4 regions of the Yersinia fenwicki genome follow, and region 4 is predicted to be linked to each of the others. Evidence: predicted binding sites of a transcription regulator. Region 4 holds the regulator's gene; each other region holds the start of a gene.

Region 1 (3,407 bases), 1.1 Mb from region 4:
ATCAACACTGGCACCCAAGAGGGCCATGTCGGTCAGGCCCACACTGTAATCAATAGGATCAGTTGCCCGACGGCGACCACCGCCAAGGGAAACTACGGCCATGCCTAATGCACGGGTATCCATAGCAGTGATAACTCCTGACCGTTCAGCAAACACGGGTTTGCTTAACATGGCGGCTGGCAAGTAACTGTCATAACGTTCAACAAAATCGCTCGGGCCTTTTTGCGCAGCGACCATGCGACCAAAGATTTCCGCTGCTTTGCCGTTATCCAATACCGCTTGCAGCTTAGCACGAGCATCGGCGTCATCTTGCGCCAAGCCACCGGATAGCAGCATCTCGACACACAGCGCCATAGTCACTTCCAACAGACGCGGGTTACGATATTCGCCAGTCAGGAAACGCACCGCTTCGCGCACTTCAACCGCATTACCGGCACTAGACGCCAATACCTGATTCATATCAGTCAGCAGCGCTGTGGTTTTACAACCCGCACCATTAGCGACACCGACAATGGCCTTGGCCAAGTCCTCAGATAGCTGATAAGTCGGCATAAAAGCACCCGATCCCACTTTGACATCCATCACCAGTGCATCCAACCCTTCAGCCAGCTTTTTAGCCAGAATAGAGGCGGTGATCAGCGGAATGGAATCCACCGTAGCGGTAATATCGCGGGTCGCATAAAAGCGCTTATCCGCCGGAGCCAAGGAGCTAGTTTGGCCGATAATAGCAACGCCGACGTCCTGAATGATTTTGCGAAAGGCACTGTCGTCGGGGAAAATATCAAAACCAGGAATCGCTTCCAGTTTGTCCAATGTTCCGCCGGTATGACCCAAGCCACGACCCGAAATCATCGGTACATAGCCGCCGCAGGCCGCTACCATTGGGCCGAGCATCAAGGAAGTCACATCACCCACGCCGCCGGTAGAGTGCTTGTCCACAATCGGGCCATTAAGATTTAGACTCTTCCAGTTCAGCACGGTGCCAGAATCACGCATTGCCATAGTGAGCGCCACACGTTCTGGCATACTCATATCATGGAAATAAATGGTCATCGCCAGAGCGGCAATTTGCCCCTCGGAAACCACGTTATCGCGAATACCATTAATAAAGAAACGAATCTCTTCTTCGCTCAGTGCCTGGCCGTCACGTTTTTTACGGATAATTTCTTGTGCGAGAAACAAGGTATCCCCCTGCTTATGAAATAAAAGCATCACAGCGGACAAAATAGCCCGCAGTGCATCTGCTCAGTTTAATGACTGAGATAATGATTAGTAGCCAGTAGTGTTGCTGTTACTCTGATGACCCAAAGTCGTCAACAAGCTGCCTAACAGACTGGAGGCACCGAAACGGAAGTGGCGAGCATCAGCCCAGCCTTCACCCATCAATTGATCCGCCAACTGTAGGAATTGTGCCGCGTCTTCCGCAGTGCGCACCCCCCCCGCCGGTTTAAAACCAACAGTTTTCGCCACACCCAGGTCACGAATGGTACGCATCATGATGTCGGCACTTTCCAACGTGGCATTAACTGGCACTTTACCGGTGGAGGTTTTAATGAAATCAGCCCCAGCGTTGATAGCAATCTCAGAGGCTTGACGAATCAAATGCTCCTGCTTCAACTCACCGGTTTCAATGATAACTTTCAGCAACACATTGGATTCAGCACAGGCTTCTTTGCACTGTTTCACTAATTCAAAACCGACTTTATCATTACCGGCCATTAAGGCACGATAGGGGAAAACCACATCAACTTCATCAGCACCATAGGCAATCGCAGCACGGGTTTCAGCCAGCGCGATGCCAATATCATCATTGCCGTGAGGGAAATTGGTGACCGTTGCAATACGGATTTCAGGTGTTCCCTGCTCACGTAATGTTTTACGCGCAATAGGAATAAAGCGAGGATAAATACAAATTGCCGCGGTATTACCGGCAGGACTTTTAGCCTGATGACACAAAGCAATAACCTTATCGTCGTCATTCAGGGTGGTTAAATCCATTAAACTCAGTGCGCGTTTGGCATAATCATTGAGATTAGCGCAGGCGGTTAAATCGGTCATAAAACTCTCCAACACTATTTCAGTCCCGGCACCTTGCCAAAGCTGAGCATTTATTTATGAGCCGCATAGTTCTAGCTCAATACGTTGGCGAGCGGACTTGGTTCCTTGAAGATAGCCCCATATGGGTAGCAATTGAGATCCATCTCACCGCACTAACTTATAGCTCTATTTGAACACGTTATCAGTACATGAGATGTGTTCAAATTCACATTAATCAATAGTAACTTGTAACGCCCCGATATTATATGTGATTAGAGTCACAAAATAACCTGATTTATGGCTTTCAGCCAGTAAACGCCCACTCGCATCAAGGATAGCTTATGGGCAGAAATACGCAGAATTATGGGCCTGAACCATAAAATCATTAGGCGTCAGCGGCGCAGACAATTTGGGTGCGGGCAGCGCGCAGGGACTGGAGCGTACACCTGACGTTATAAACCAGAGTACGTGACAAGTCCCGAGCACTACCCAATCCCAAAATGGCAAGTCAAGCTAGCCTAATTATAATGCCAGGAAGAAGCCGGCAATGGTGGCACTCATCAAGTTCGATAAGGTACCTGCCGCCACCGCTTTTAAACCAAAGCGCGCGATATCGTGGCGGCGGTTAGGGGCCATGCTACCTAATCCCCCCAACAAGATGGCGACTGAGGATAAGTTAGCAAAGCCACACAACGCGAAGGAAATAATGGCTTTAGAATGTTCAGACAGTACCTGCAAACCGGCAGCGCGCACCAGCTCTTCGGCCTGTAGATACTGACCGAAATTCATAAATGCTACGAATTCATTTACAATGATCTTCTGGCCGATAAAGGAGCCTGCCACCATCGCCTCGCTCCACGGAATACCGATCAAATACGCAATTGGCGAGAATACCCAGCCCAGAATCAATTCCATCGAAAGTTGCGGATAGTCGAACCAGCCGCCAATGCCACTCAGAATACCATTTAGCAATGCAATCAATGCAATAAAGGCCAGTAGCATCGCCCCGACATTCAGTGCCAATTGTAGACCCGACGCCGCGCCAGACGCAGCAGCATCAATGATATTAGCCGGTCGGTCATCTTCAGCAATCAGTGTGGACGCATCAACATTATCACGAGTTTTTTCGGTCTCTGGCACCATCAGCTTGGCAAACAGTAACCCACCAGGTGCGGCCATAAAGGAGGCAGCAATCAGATATTCCAACGGTACGCCCATTTGCGCATAACCCGCTAATACTGAACCGGCGACCGAAGCCAAACCACCACACATTACCGCAAATAATTCGGATTGGGTCATGGTGGCAATATAAGGGCGCACGACTAATGGGGCTTCAGTTTGTCCAACAAAAATATTGGCCGTGGCAGAAA
Region 2 (3,407 bases), 240 kb from region 4:
TTCGACCAGGCGAGCCGTCAGATTGGTATACAACTGACTGTCGAGGAAATTGGTCAACGAAATATGCTGTGCCTGTGGCGCATGGCGCATGGCGCGTTCAGTCAAATCACGGTGAGTGATAACCAAATCGACATCTTCCGGCAAGTTGTTAATGGCACAGTTGGTCACAGAGATGTGCTTCAAACCGGCATCCAATACTTTCTTACGCAATACACCGGCACCCATCGCACTAGACCCCATACCGGCATCACAAGCGACGATGATTTTACGAACTGTGCTCAAGTCGCCCGCAGCGGCTGCTGCATTGGCTGCTTGCGCGCCTTTAGATTGCGCTTTCATGTCTTGCATACGACGAGTGGCGTCTTCCAAGCTGTCTTCTTCGTCGTCTTTGACTTTAGAGGTTTTCAGCAGGATGGCTGAGACCACGAAGGACACGGCAAATGCAGCTGCGACCGCAGCAATGTTGGCAAAATAAGCACCTTTAGGTGTCATTGCCAATACCGCGAGGATAGAACCAGGAGAAGCAGGGGATACCAGACCGCCATTCAACACAGTCAGAGTGAACACACCTGTCATACCGCCCAGAATTACCGCCAGCAATAGGCGTGGGTTCATCAGAACGTATGGGAAATATATTTCGTGAATACCACCGAAGAAGTGGATGATAGCCGCGCCGCCAGCAGATTGCTTCGCGTTACCTCTGCCGAAGAACATGTACGCCATCAACACACCCATACCTGGGCCTGGGTTAGCTTCGATCAGGAAGAAGATAGACTTACCGGTTTCAGTCGCCTGTTGGATACCCAAAGGAGAGAAGATACCGTGGTTAATGGCGTTATTCAGGAACAGGATTTTGGCCGGTTCGACGAAGATAGACGTTAGTGGCAGCAGGTTAAGCTGCACCATGATGTGCACGCCTTTCGCCAGCACATGAGATAATACTTCAACCAATGGGCCAATCGCCATGAAGGCCAGAATCGCCAACAGCATACCGATGATACCGGCTGAGAAGTTGTTAACCAACATCTCAAAGCCACTTTTGATTTTACCTTCAACCCAGCGGTCAAAGTGTTTGATTGCCCAGCCACCCAGAGGGCCGACAATCATTGCACCGAGGAACATTGGCATATCCGCACCAACGATAACCCCCATAGTCGTGATAGCGCCGACCACGCCACCGCGATCTCCCCCGACCAAGCGGCCGCCGGTATAGCCGATCAGCAATGGCAGCAGGTAGGTGATCATCGGGCCAACCAGTTTGGCTAGCGTCTCATTCGGCAACCAACCCGTTGGAATAAACAGTGCGGTGATAATACCCCAGGCGATAAACGCACCGATATTGGGCATAACCATATTACTGAGGAATCGGCCAAAATTTTGAATTCTGACCTTTGCGTCTGGTGAAAACATAAAACACCCCTATTGGTACGCGCTAACAATAAGAGCGCGATATAATTGTTTTGTTGAGGCAGTTCTGCAAAACCCGCCGGTGCTATCGAATACAAACACGCTGTATGCAAAACAAACTCTAGCATGCTCTTTTACTCACGCGTAGCTCACCTATATTTTGTGATACAGATCACACAAAACCACCTACTACAGGGGCTAATTTAGTGATTGGGATCACACTATCAAGCTATAAGAAAGCCACGGGGGATAATTTTTAAGCTAAAAATGACCATTATAGTGATTTATGTCACATTTTTATGATGTGCGTTTGTTTTGAAAATGTGATGTTAATCACAAGTTATTTTTGTTCGCAGAAGCAAGATGAGACATTCACTCGACTAATAATCACCCAGACGCCACTCTTGATAGAAATGTGTAATAAAACAACAGGAGGAAGGAGGCTCGCGATTGGATCAGGTTTTAGTTGAAATTATTTCGGTAATTGGGTTCGGTTATTAGGGCTTTGCGAATCAAGAGCAGATTGGATTATTGTTTCGGTTGGTATCAGCTCAGTATTTACCTTATCTCCGCTGCCTCAACCGAGCAGGAGGGCAAGCCGGCCCTCCTGCATCTGCGGCTTGCGCGAAATATTACTGCTATTCGCAGCCCCCTCCGGCAGCCGTTGGCCTTATCGAGTCAGCGCGAGTCGCTTCCTGCTCCAGCGCGCTTTGTCGGTAATATTCCTGATTGCGCTCAAGGTCAAAAGAGAAAATCAAAACCATGGTTTTTAGGTTTTGATGTTTAAAAGCACATTTGAGCAGCCGAGTGAAGAATGAAGCAAGGGAAATCCGCCAAGGACGGCGGATTTAGGCGTCATGAGCAGGGACGCGAATAAAGCCGTCCCGTCAGCATAATGATGAATCGAGGGTACCTGCGAAGCAGGCTAGCGATACGTGCGCTAGCGCAGGGGATCCAAGGGGGTTACGCGCTTGTAACCCCTTTGGCGGTTGGTTCATCGAAGGTTAAGTGAACCATGAAGCCATAACAACCGAACTGATCATCGAGTCACCATCAACCGAACCGGATCACCCAATCACCGAACCAATTAACCCATCAGCCAATTAAAAAATTACTGCATGACACTCATTACACTCTTCTGTGCTGCCATCATCGCCGGGTACTTGGCGACCAGGTTAGCCATCATCGCGTTATATTGTGCCGCTTGTTGTGCAGTTTGGAATTGAACGCCACCATTATTGAAAGTGACTTGAGTCCCCTGCTGTTGCAGGAAATCCCCAACCTGTGCCAGATCCTGCACAAAGGCAGAAACCACTGGAACCGCCGGAATCAACACATTGGTTGGCTGAGTGACCACGTTATCAAAGACTTTATTAAACACTACTTTCAGGTCATCTGGCTGCTTCAATGCTGCCACAGCGCTATCTGCCTGTGTTTTGGCTGTGCGAATTTGCTGTACTAACAGATTTAAAGCACCCGCTGACTGCTGTAACGCATCACGTTTATTGAGATAATCTTGCGCGACACGAATCTCATTGATTTGTGCGATAGCAGGCGTCAGGCTGGCATCCACAGACTTACTGAGTTGCTGGGTAAAAGTGACTAAAATCGCATAATCGCTGACATAAGGGCCAAACTTCTGCTTTTGATCTTCACTCAGCGTTGGCAGTTTCATCCCACTGCGCATCACCGTATTTTGCAGATAATCAATAAAAGCCTTACGTTGTTCTGGTTCTTTATCCCCGCAGGCAGTTAATTGGAACACTACCAATAACGCCAGCAATGGCGCTAACCAACGTGAATATCGGACTGTATTCAGTGCAAAAGTCATGTGAAACTACTCCTATGATAAGTACTTATTTTCACAACATCCTATTCTTATCACCCAACTCCAGTATTAAGAATAGATAAGGGGAGCGATATGCGCTCCCCTATTGCCAGGCAAGAATAGGATTACTGCAACAGAGAAATATCAGCAACCTGTAAGAACAAATCTCGCA
Region 3 (3,407 bases), 820 kb from region 4:
CAAGCCGGATAACAGTGAACGACAGGTAAGCGACCTGATCGAGGCCAGAACTGAGATCTTAAAACTAAAAACACAGCTTAAACGCACGGAGGAACGGCGGGACATACTGAAAAAAGCAGCGCGATACTTTGCAAGAGAGCCCGACTGAAGTATAGCTTCATCAACGATTACCGAACTATCTGGCGGATCGTGGCAATGCGTCGGGTTCTGAGTGACACACTTTTACCTGGGAGATTTTTCACTATTGGTGGGTTATTTGTTTGCGACAAGACCGACTTTGAGTAGCTTACCGTCGCTCTCGTCTGTCAACAGATAAATATAGCCGTCAGGCCCGATGCGCACATCGCGGATTCTTTCGCCGCGATCACCCAACAGGCGCTCCTCCCCAATAACTTTATCGCCATCCAGTTGTAAACGAATTAACTCTTTTTGCGCTAATGCGCCGATAAACAGCGAGTGCTGCCAGGCAGGGAATCGATCGGCATTATAAAATGCCATCCCACTGATACCTGGAGATTTTTCCCAGTAATAGGCGGGCTGTTCAGTCCCATCTACATGAGTACCTTTCGCTTCAGGGATCGGCAAACCCGAATAGTTCATCCCATGTGTTGCCAGTGGCCAACCGTAGTTTTTTCCCGCTATTAGGATGTTTATTTCATCGCCGCCTTTTGGCCCATGTTCATTGGACCACATCACGCCACTCCAAGGATTAAGCGCCAACCCTTGTGGATTACGGTGGCCATAAGACCAAACTTCGGGTCTTGCCGGTGACTGATTGGCGAAGGGATTATCTTTCGGTACCTTACCATCTGGGGTTAGACGCACAATTTTACCCTGGTGCAAGCTCAGATCCTGAGCGGTCAGGCGCTGATTATTCTCACCTAAAGTGATAAAAAGGTCTCCTTTCTTATCAAAAGCTAGTTTGCCACCAAAATGGTTACCGGTTGATAATTTAGGTTGTTGACGGAAGAATACCGTGAAGTTTTCTACAGCTGTACCTTGCGGATTAAGGCGACCATAGCCCACCGCAGTACCGGCTTTTCCATCCTTTCCCTCTTCAGCAAAACTGAGGTAGATGCGCCTGTCTTGGGCAAATTTAGGTGATAAGGCGACTTCCAATAAGCCACCTTGCCCCTTAGCATACACCGCAGGCACGCCTTTTAAGGGGGCTGACAGTGGTTTTCCTTGTTGCCATAACCGAAGTTGCCCTGAACGTTCGGTGATCAAAATCACCCCATTATGCGGCAGAAATGCTAGTGACCAAGGGTGTTCCAACCCATCCTGTAGCTCAGTTACCGTCACTGTGGGAGTTGGAGTGGCGATAGCAGATACGGAGAAAAATATACTCAGCAAGAGTAATTTTAATCGCTGAAAATGCAGCCGAGAGGATGGTATTTTATTTTCTAATAACGTCATTCGTCACTCCATAAATAGGCAAGCACCTGTTAACTTTAGAGTATTAAGTTGGAATCGGCTATTTTTGCCCTCATGGACTGTATATTGTTCGTATAGGGAGGGGAATGGCGGCTATGCTCTTCGCTTCACGAATAAAGCTGTTGCGCTGAACCCACTGAAAAAGTAAGAAAGTTTGGATGAAACGATTATCAAACCAATAAGATTTCCTAATTTATTCTTTTATCGATTTCACTCGATTTTATCGTCGTGTCTCGCTGTTCCTAAATCAGCTAATAATAACTAACTATATGAAATAAAAATGAATTAAACTTAATTCGCCGAGCAAAAAAATAATCATTTTGCGATAACCATCACATTGTAATAACTGAGAAATGTGAAGGCTATCAATGTGAGAAGTCAATCTAAGACGATTATTGCTATGTTTGAATTACTGGATTGGCTGTCAACTCCGTATACTGCCGACAACCAGAAACAATGGGGCTGGGCAAGGGGCACGATAAAGTACAGGTAAAGGGAATTCACCATTGCACTGGCATATAAATAACTTGTGTCTTTTGAACATCAAAAGGTGTTGGGTATGGAAAAGAAAAAAATTTATCTCTTTTGTTCTGCCGGTATGTCTACCTCATTACTGGTTTCCAAAATGAAAGTACAAGCAGAGAAGTATGAAGTGCCAGTGATTATTAATGCTTACCCGGAAGCGCTGGCTGCGCAGCATGGGATTGAAGCCGATGTGATCCTCTTAGGGCCACAGATTGCTTATATGTTGCCAGAAGTCACAAAAATGTTCCCGAACAAACCCGTCGAAGTGATTGATTCTATCCTGTACGGCAAAGTCGATGGTTTAGGGGTATTAAAAGCTGCTGTTGCCGCAATAAAAAAAGCAAAACAATAAGGGGAGCACTGTGAGCGCATTTATTAATTCTCTGGAAAGGGCCATATTGCCCTTCGCCATTAAAATTGGCAAACAGCAACATATTAATGCCATCAAGAATGGGTTTATTCGGCTGATGCCGCTGACCCTGACGGGTGCTATGTTTGTACTTATCAATAATGTTTTCTTGAGTTTTGGTGAAGGGTCATTCTTTTTCTCGATGGGTGTCCGGCTGGACGCCGATACCATCACCACGCTCAATGGTTTTAAAGCGATAGGCGGCAACGTTTACAACGGTACTCTCGGTATCATGTCGTTAATGACGCCATTCTTTATCAGTATGGCTCTGGCTGAAGAGAAAAGAGTCGATCCGCTGGCTTCAGCACTGCTGGCGATTGCTGCCTTTATGACCGTGACCCCATACAGTGTTGGCGATGCCTATGCAGTAGGTGCTAACTGGCTAGGTGGCGCAAATATTATATCCGGTATTATTATTGGCTTGGTAGTGGCAGAGGTCTTCGCCTTCATCGTGCGCCGTAACTGGGTTATCCGCCTGCCAGACAGTGTCCCAACTTCAGTCTCCCGTTCTTTCTCTGCATTGATACCTGGTTTTATCATTCTATCCATCATGGGGGTGATTGCTTATGCCCTTGGATTACATGGCACCAACTTCCACCAGATCATTATGGACACCATTTCAGCTCCGCTGTCTAAGATGGGCAGTGTTGTAGGTTGGGTGTATGTGATGTGCTCTTCACTGTTGTGGTTCTTCGGGATACACGGTGCGATGGCATTATCTGCATTGGAAAGTGGCATTATGATGCCATTTGCATTGGAAAACGTGGCGACATATACCCAATATGGCTCTGTTGCTGCGGCCTTGGCTGCTGGCAAAGAATTCCATATGTGGGCCAAACCTTTTGTTGATTCCTATATCTTCCTCGGCGGAACCGGGGCAACACTGGGGCTGGTTATTGCTATCTTTATTGGTTCTCGCCGTGAAGATTATCGTCAGGTGGCAAAACTGGGCGCTCCAGCCAGTATTTTCCAGATTAACGAACCGATTCTGTTTGGTTTACCGGTTATTATGAACCCGCTGTTCTTTATTCCGTTTATC
Region 4 (3,407 bases):
GTGAGTAAAATCCAATAAGGTTTAGGCAGATGGATCAGACTACCGACATAACTACCTGCTGCCAGCGTCACGCCCATGCGGCCTGCATCACGCAATGCACTGGATTTAAATGATAAATAGCTGACAAGTGCGGGCCAGAATGGTTGAGGTAGTTGGTTGCACATCAAATCGCGTTCATATTGCGGGCGCTGGTCACTCAGAATCTGGATAATGTGGCTGATATGGTAATAGCAGAATTGTGCCACCGGATTATCTGGATGTTGCTGGGCAACTTCTTCCAGCTCGACCAGAGCATCACCGGCACTGAAATGAGTCTTCGCGCGGTGGTGATAGAGAATATTATCGGCGATGGTGCGCATTTGTGTTGAGATAATCTGCATATTACGCTCAAGGATGGCCTCTATCGAACTTTGCTCTATCAGTTCTTCCGCCTTTTCTGACTGATTCATCGCCGCAGTGATATGTTCCTGCAAATCAAGCGCCATCTGGAAGAGAATCAGTAGCCGCTTTTGCTCTTTTTGGGTGGCATTGTGTAGCAGGTTAAACTGTTGATAAAGTTGGTTAATTTTATCCATAATGCCTTGCTGTCTATCCAGCAGGGCTTGCATCATCTTTTCCGCTTTCTGGCGCTGACGGAGCAAAGAGTACGCAGCATCGCAATAATCGGCCAACAGATGGTAAAGCTGACTCAGTGGTTCGCGGATGGGTTGGTCTTTACATAACCGAAACCATAGCCAGGTAAATACCCCGTACCAGAGGGTCCCCACAGCACACATCAATGGTGCTTGCCAAATAGGCGCACGACCTACCATGCTGAGACTGAAAATCGCGGCGATCAATGCGGCTGGGAGCAGCCGGCCATTGAGCTGGCTGATGGCACCACTTACCCCCAACATTAATGCGAGACCAAGCATCACTACCGGCAATGGGATATCCCACAGCAGTAATTGTTGAGTCAGAAAACTACTGAAAGTAAAGAGCGTTCCGCCGACAATCAGCCGCCGGAAGAAATATTGATGGGGAGTATCGAGCGAAGCAATATTACAACAGGCCGGTATCAGAGAGAACATCAACCCCAGCCGCAATTCACCAAAGGCAAATCCCAACGCCGCCGGTAAGCAGAGAACCAGTGTTTGGCGGAGCGCATAATTAACTTCAGGATGATAAATAAGCCGTTGCCATTTCATATAGGCCCAGAAATTTATTAATTACACAAAATAATACCCTAAATAATTCGAGTTGCAGGAAGGCGGCAATTGAGCAAATTCCCAAGAGTCTACTTACTGTAAGCTCAACAACCAGTAAGTGACTGGGGTGACAAATCGATCTGGAACCGATTTGAACACTGTTTGCAGCGGCCTCGAAGAGGCGAGGCCCATGGACGGGCCGAGTAATGAAAGCAACCAACACACATGCAGCTTGAAGTATAACGGGTATAAATGAAGAAAACCGGTGCCGAGGTAGCGGCACCGGTTTATAGGGAATTAACGAGTGCCGTAAACGACAATCGTTTTACCGTGTGCGGAGATCAGATTTTGATCTTCCAGCATTTTTAGTATCCGCCCCACAGTTTCGCGGGAGCAGCCAACTATTTGACCAATTTCCTGGCGAGTAATCTTTATCTGCATCCCATCTGGGTGGGTCATGGCATCAGGTTGTTTTGCCAGATTAAGCAGCGTTTGTGCAATGCGTCCAGTCACATCAAGGAAAGCAAGGTTACCCACTTTCTCAGATGTTATCTGTAAGCGATTCGCCATTTGTGAAGACAGGCGCATCAAGATATCTGGATTGACCTGAATTAACTGGCGGAATTTTTTGTAAGAAATTTCAGCCACTTCACAGGCAGTTTTTGCTCTGACCCAGGCACTACGTTCTTGGCCTTCTTCAAATAATCCAAGTTCGCCGATGAAATCTCCCTGATTTAGATAGGAGAGAATCATCTCTTTACCTTCTTCATCTTTGATAAGCACCGCAACGGAGCCTTTCACGATGTAGTAAAGCGTTTCGGCCTTTTCACCTTGGTGAATTAGCGTACTCTTCGATGGATATTTGTGGATATGGCAATGAGACAGGAACCATTCGAGAGTCGGGTCTGTTTGTGGCTTGCCGAGAACCATTCGCTGTTATCCTCTGTTGTTATCGCTGCCTAACTTAACAGGGCTCAGAGTTCCCTGTACGGCGTGCTTATAAAATACACTTTCTCTTAGCATATTAATTTGCTCAACTGCCGAAAGGTATAGCCAAGATACGTACCGGATAGAAACCCTTCACTGAGTATTGAGAAGCTACCCTATTTAATTCTAAAAACAATACTTTCGGTTCTGTTTGTAGCACAGGATGAGGCTAGTGTCTTGTGTTGTATCGCTTCAGCATGATGAACATCGGGTTACATTGCCAGTTTGTAAATGAAAGCGTAGTCTGAATCGGAAAATTTAACCGGGAGCAAGAGTTATGCAGGCACGTGTAAAGTGGGTTGAAGGGCTAACATTTTTAGGTGAGTCCGCTTCAGGTCATCAAATTTTAATGGATGGGAATGCTGGAGACAAAGCGCCAAGTCCGATGGAAATGTTGTTAATGTCGGCCGGTGGCTGTAGTGCAATTGATGTCGTTTCTATCTTACAGAAAGGGCGTAACGATGTGCGCGATTGCGAAGTGACGTTAACGTCCCAGCGCCGGGAAGAAGCTCCGCGCCTGTTTACGCAAATTAACCTGCATTTTATTGTCAGTGGCAAAGGCCTGACGGATAAAATCGTTGAGCGCGCGGTTGAACTCTCGGCCGAGAAGTATTGCTCGGTTTCTTTAATGTTGGGGAAAGCGGCGACCATTACCCATAGTTTTGAAATCCGTGACATCGCGTAATTAACCCCTTCGTATTTGAAGCTGCAGGGTTGTTAGCTGCACTCGCTCACCCGAATCACTTACTTATGTAAGCTCATCGGGATGAGTTCGCTTGCCGCCTACCTGCAGCCCCAACTACTTTGGGTTGGGATAGCGTCAAATTATTTTTTCTTTCCAGCAATTGCTTTACTGCGGCTTCAAGGACGAAGGATTAACCGATTTTTTTACCTTCCAGCAATTGCTGCACCAACGGTGCCATAATCAGCTCCATTGCCAGCCCCATCTTCCCGCCGGGTACGACCAATGTATTGATATTGGAAATAAACGACCCTTGCAACATTGCGAGCAAGTAGGGGAAATCGATTTGATCCAAACCTCTGAAATGAATGACGACAAAACTTTCATCCAGTGACGGAATGGCTTTGGCGGCAAACGGATTTGAGGTATCAACCGTCGGAACACGTTGGAAGTTAATATGGGTGCGTGAGAACTGTGGCGTAATGTAATTAATGTAGTCGTCCATAGATCGCACCACCGAATCCATGACCGCTTCACGGGAATGGCCGCGC

Evidence for each region. Region 4 encodes CRP, which controls carbon source genes, mostly activating them, when cyclic AMP is high. Its sites were predicted from a motif close to ATGTGANNNNNNTCACAT; they were not measured.
Region 1: deoC (deoxyribose-phosphate aldolase) is a predicted target of CRP. The motif match lies at 2,252-2,269, and genes of this name have one in related genera.
Region 2: ACF3VQ_RS00145 (PTS mannitol transporter subunit IICBA) is a predicted target of CRP. The motif match lies at 1,568-1,585, and genes of this name have one in related genera.
Region 3: ACF3VQ_RS05045 (PTS sugar transporter subunit IIB) is a predicted target of CRP. The motif match lies at 1,755-1,772, and genes of this name have one in related genera.

What each region holds. Positions count from the first base shown of each region.
Region 1 covers NZ_CP170755.1:3,929,515-3,932,921, forward strand. The annotation lists gene deoA (thymidine phosphorylase) at 1-1,182, opposite strand, end outside; gene deoC (deoxyribose-phosphate aldolase) at 1,270-2,058, opposite strand; gene ACF3VQ_RS17810 (NupC/NupG family nucleoside CNT transporter) at 2,560-3,407, opposite strand, start outside.
Region 2 covers NZ_CP170755.1:31,280-34,686, reverse strand. The annotation lists gene ACF3VQ_RS00145 (PTS mannitol transporter subunit IICBA) at 1-1,410, opposite strand, end outside; gene ACF3VQ_RS00140 (DUF3053 domain-containing protein) at 2,519-3,238, opposite strand; gene glyS (glycine--tRNA ligase subunit beta) at 3,361-3,407, opposite strand, start outside.
Region 3 covers NZ_CP170755.1:1,087,216-1,090,622, forward strand. The annotation lists partial or broken gene ACF3VQ_RS05035 (transposase) at 1-210, shown strand, start outside; gene ACF3VQ_RS05040 (PQQ-dependent sugar dehydrogenase) at 253-1,416, opposite strand; gene ACF3VQ_RS05045 (PTS sugar transporter subunit IIB) at 1,994-2,311, shown strand; gene chbC (PTS N,N'-diacetylchitobiose transporter subunit IIC) at 2,322-3,407, shown strand, end outside.
Region 4 covers NZ_CP170755.1:269,483-272,889, forward strand. The annotation lists gene ACF3VQ_RS01080 (YccS/YhfK family putative transporter) at 1-1,187, opposite strand, end outside; gene crp (cAMP-activated global transcriptional regulator CRP) at 1,485-2,117, opposite strand; gene ACF3VQ_RS01090 (OsmC family protein) at 2,452-2,859, shown strand; gene ACF3VQ_RS01095 (phosphoribulokinase) at 3,050-3,407, opposite strand, start outside.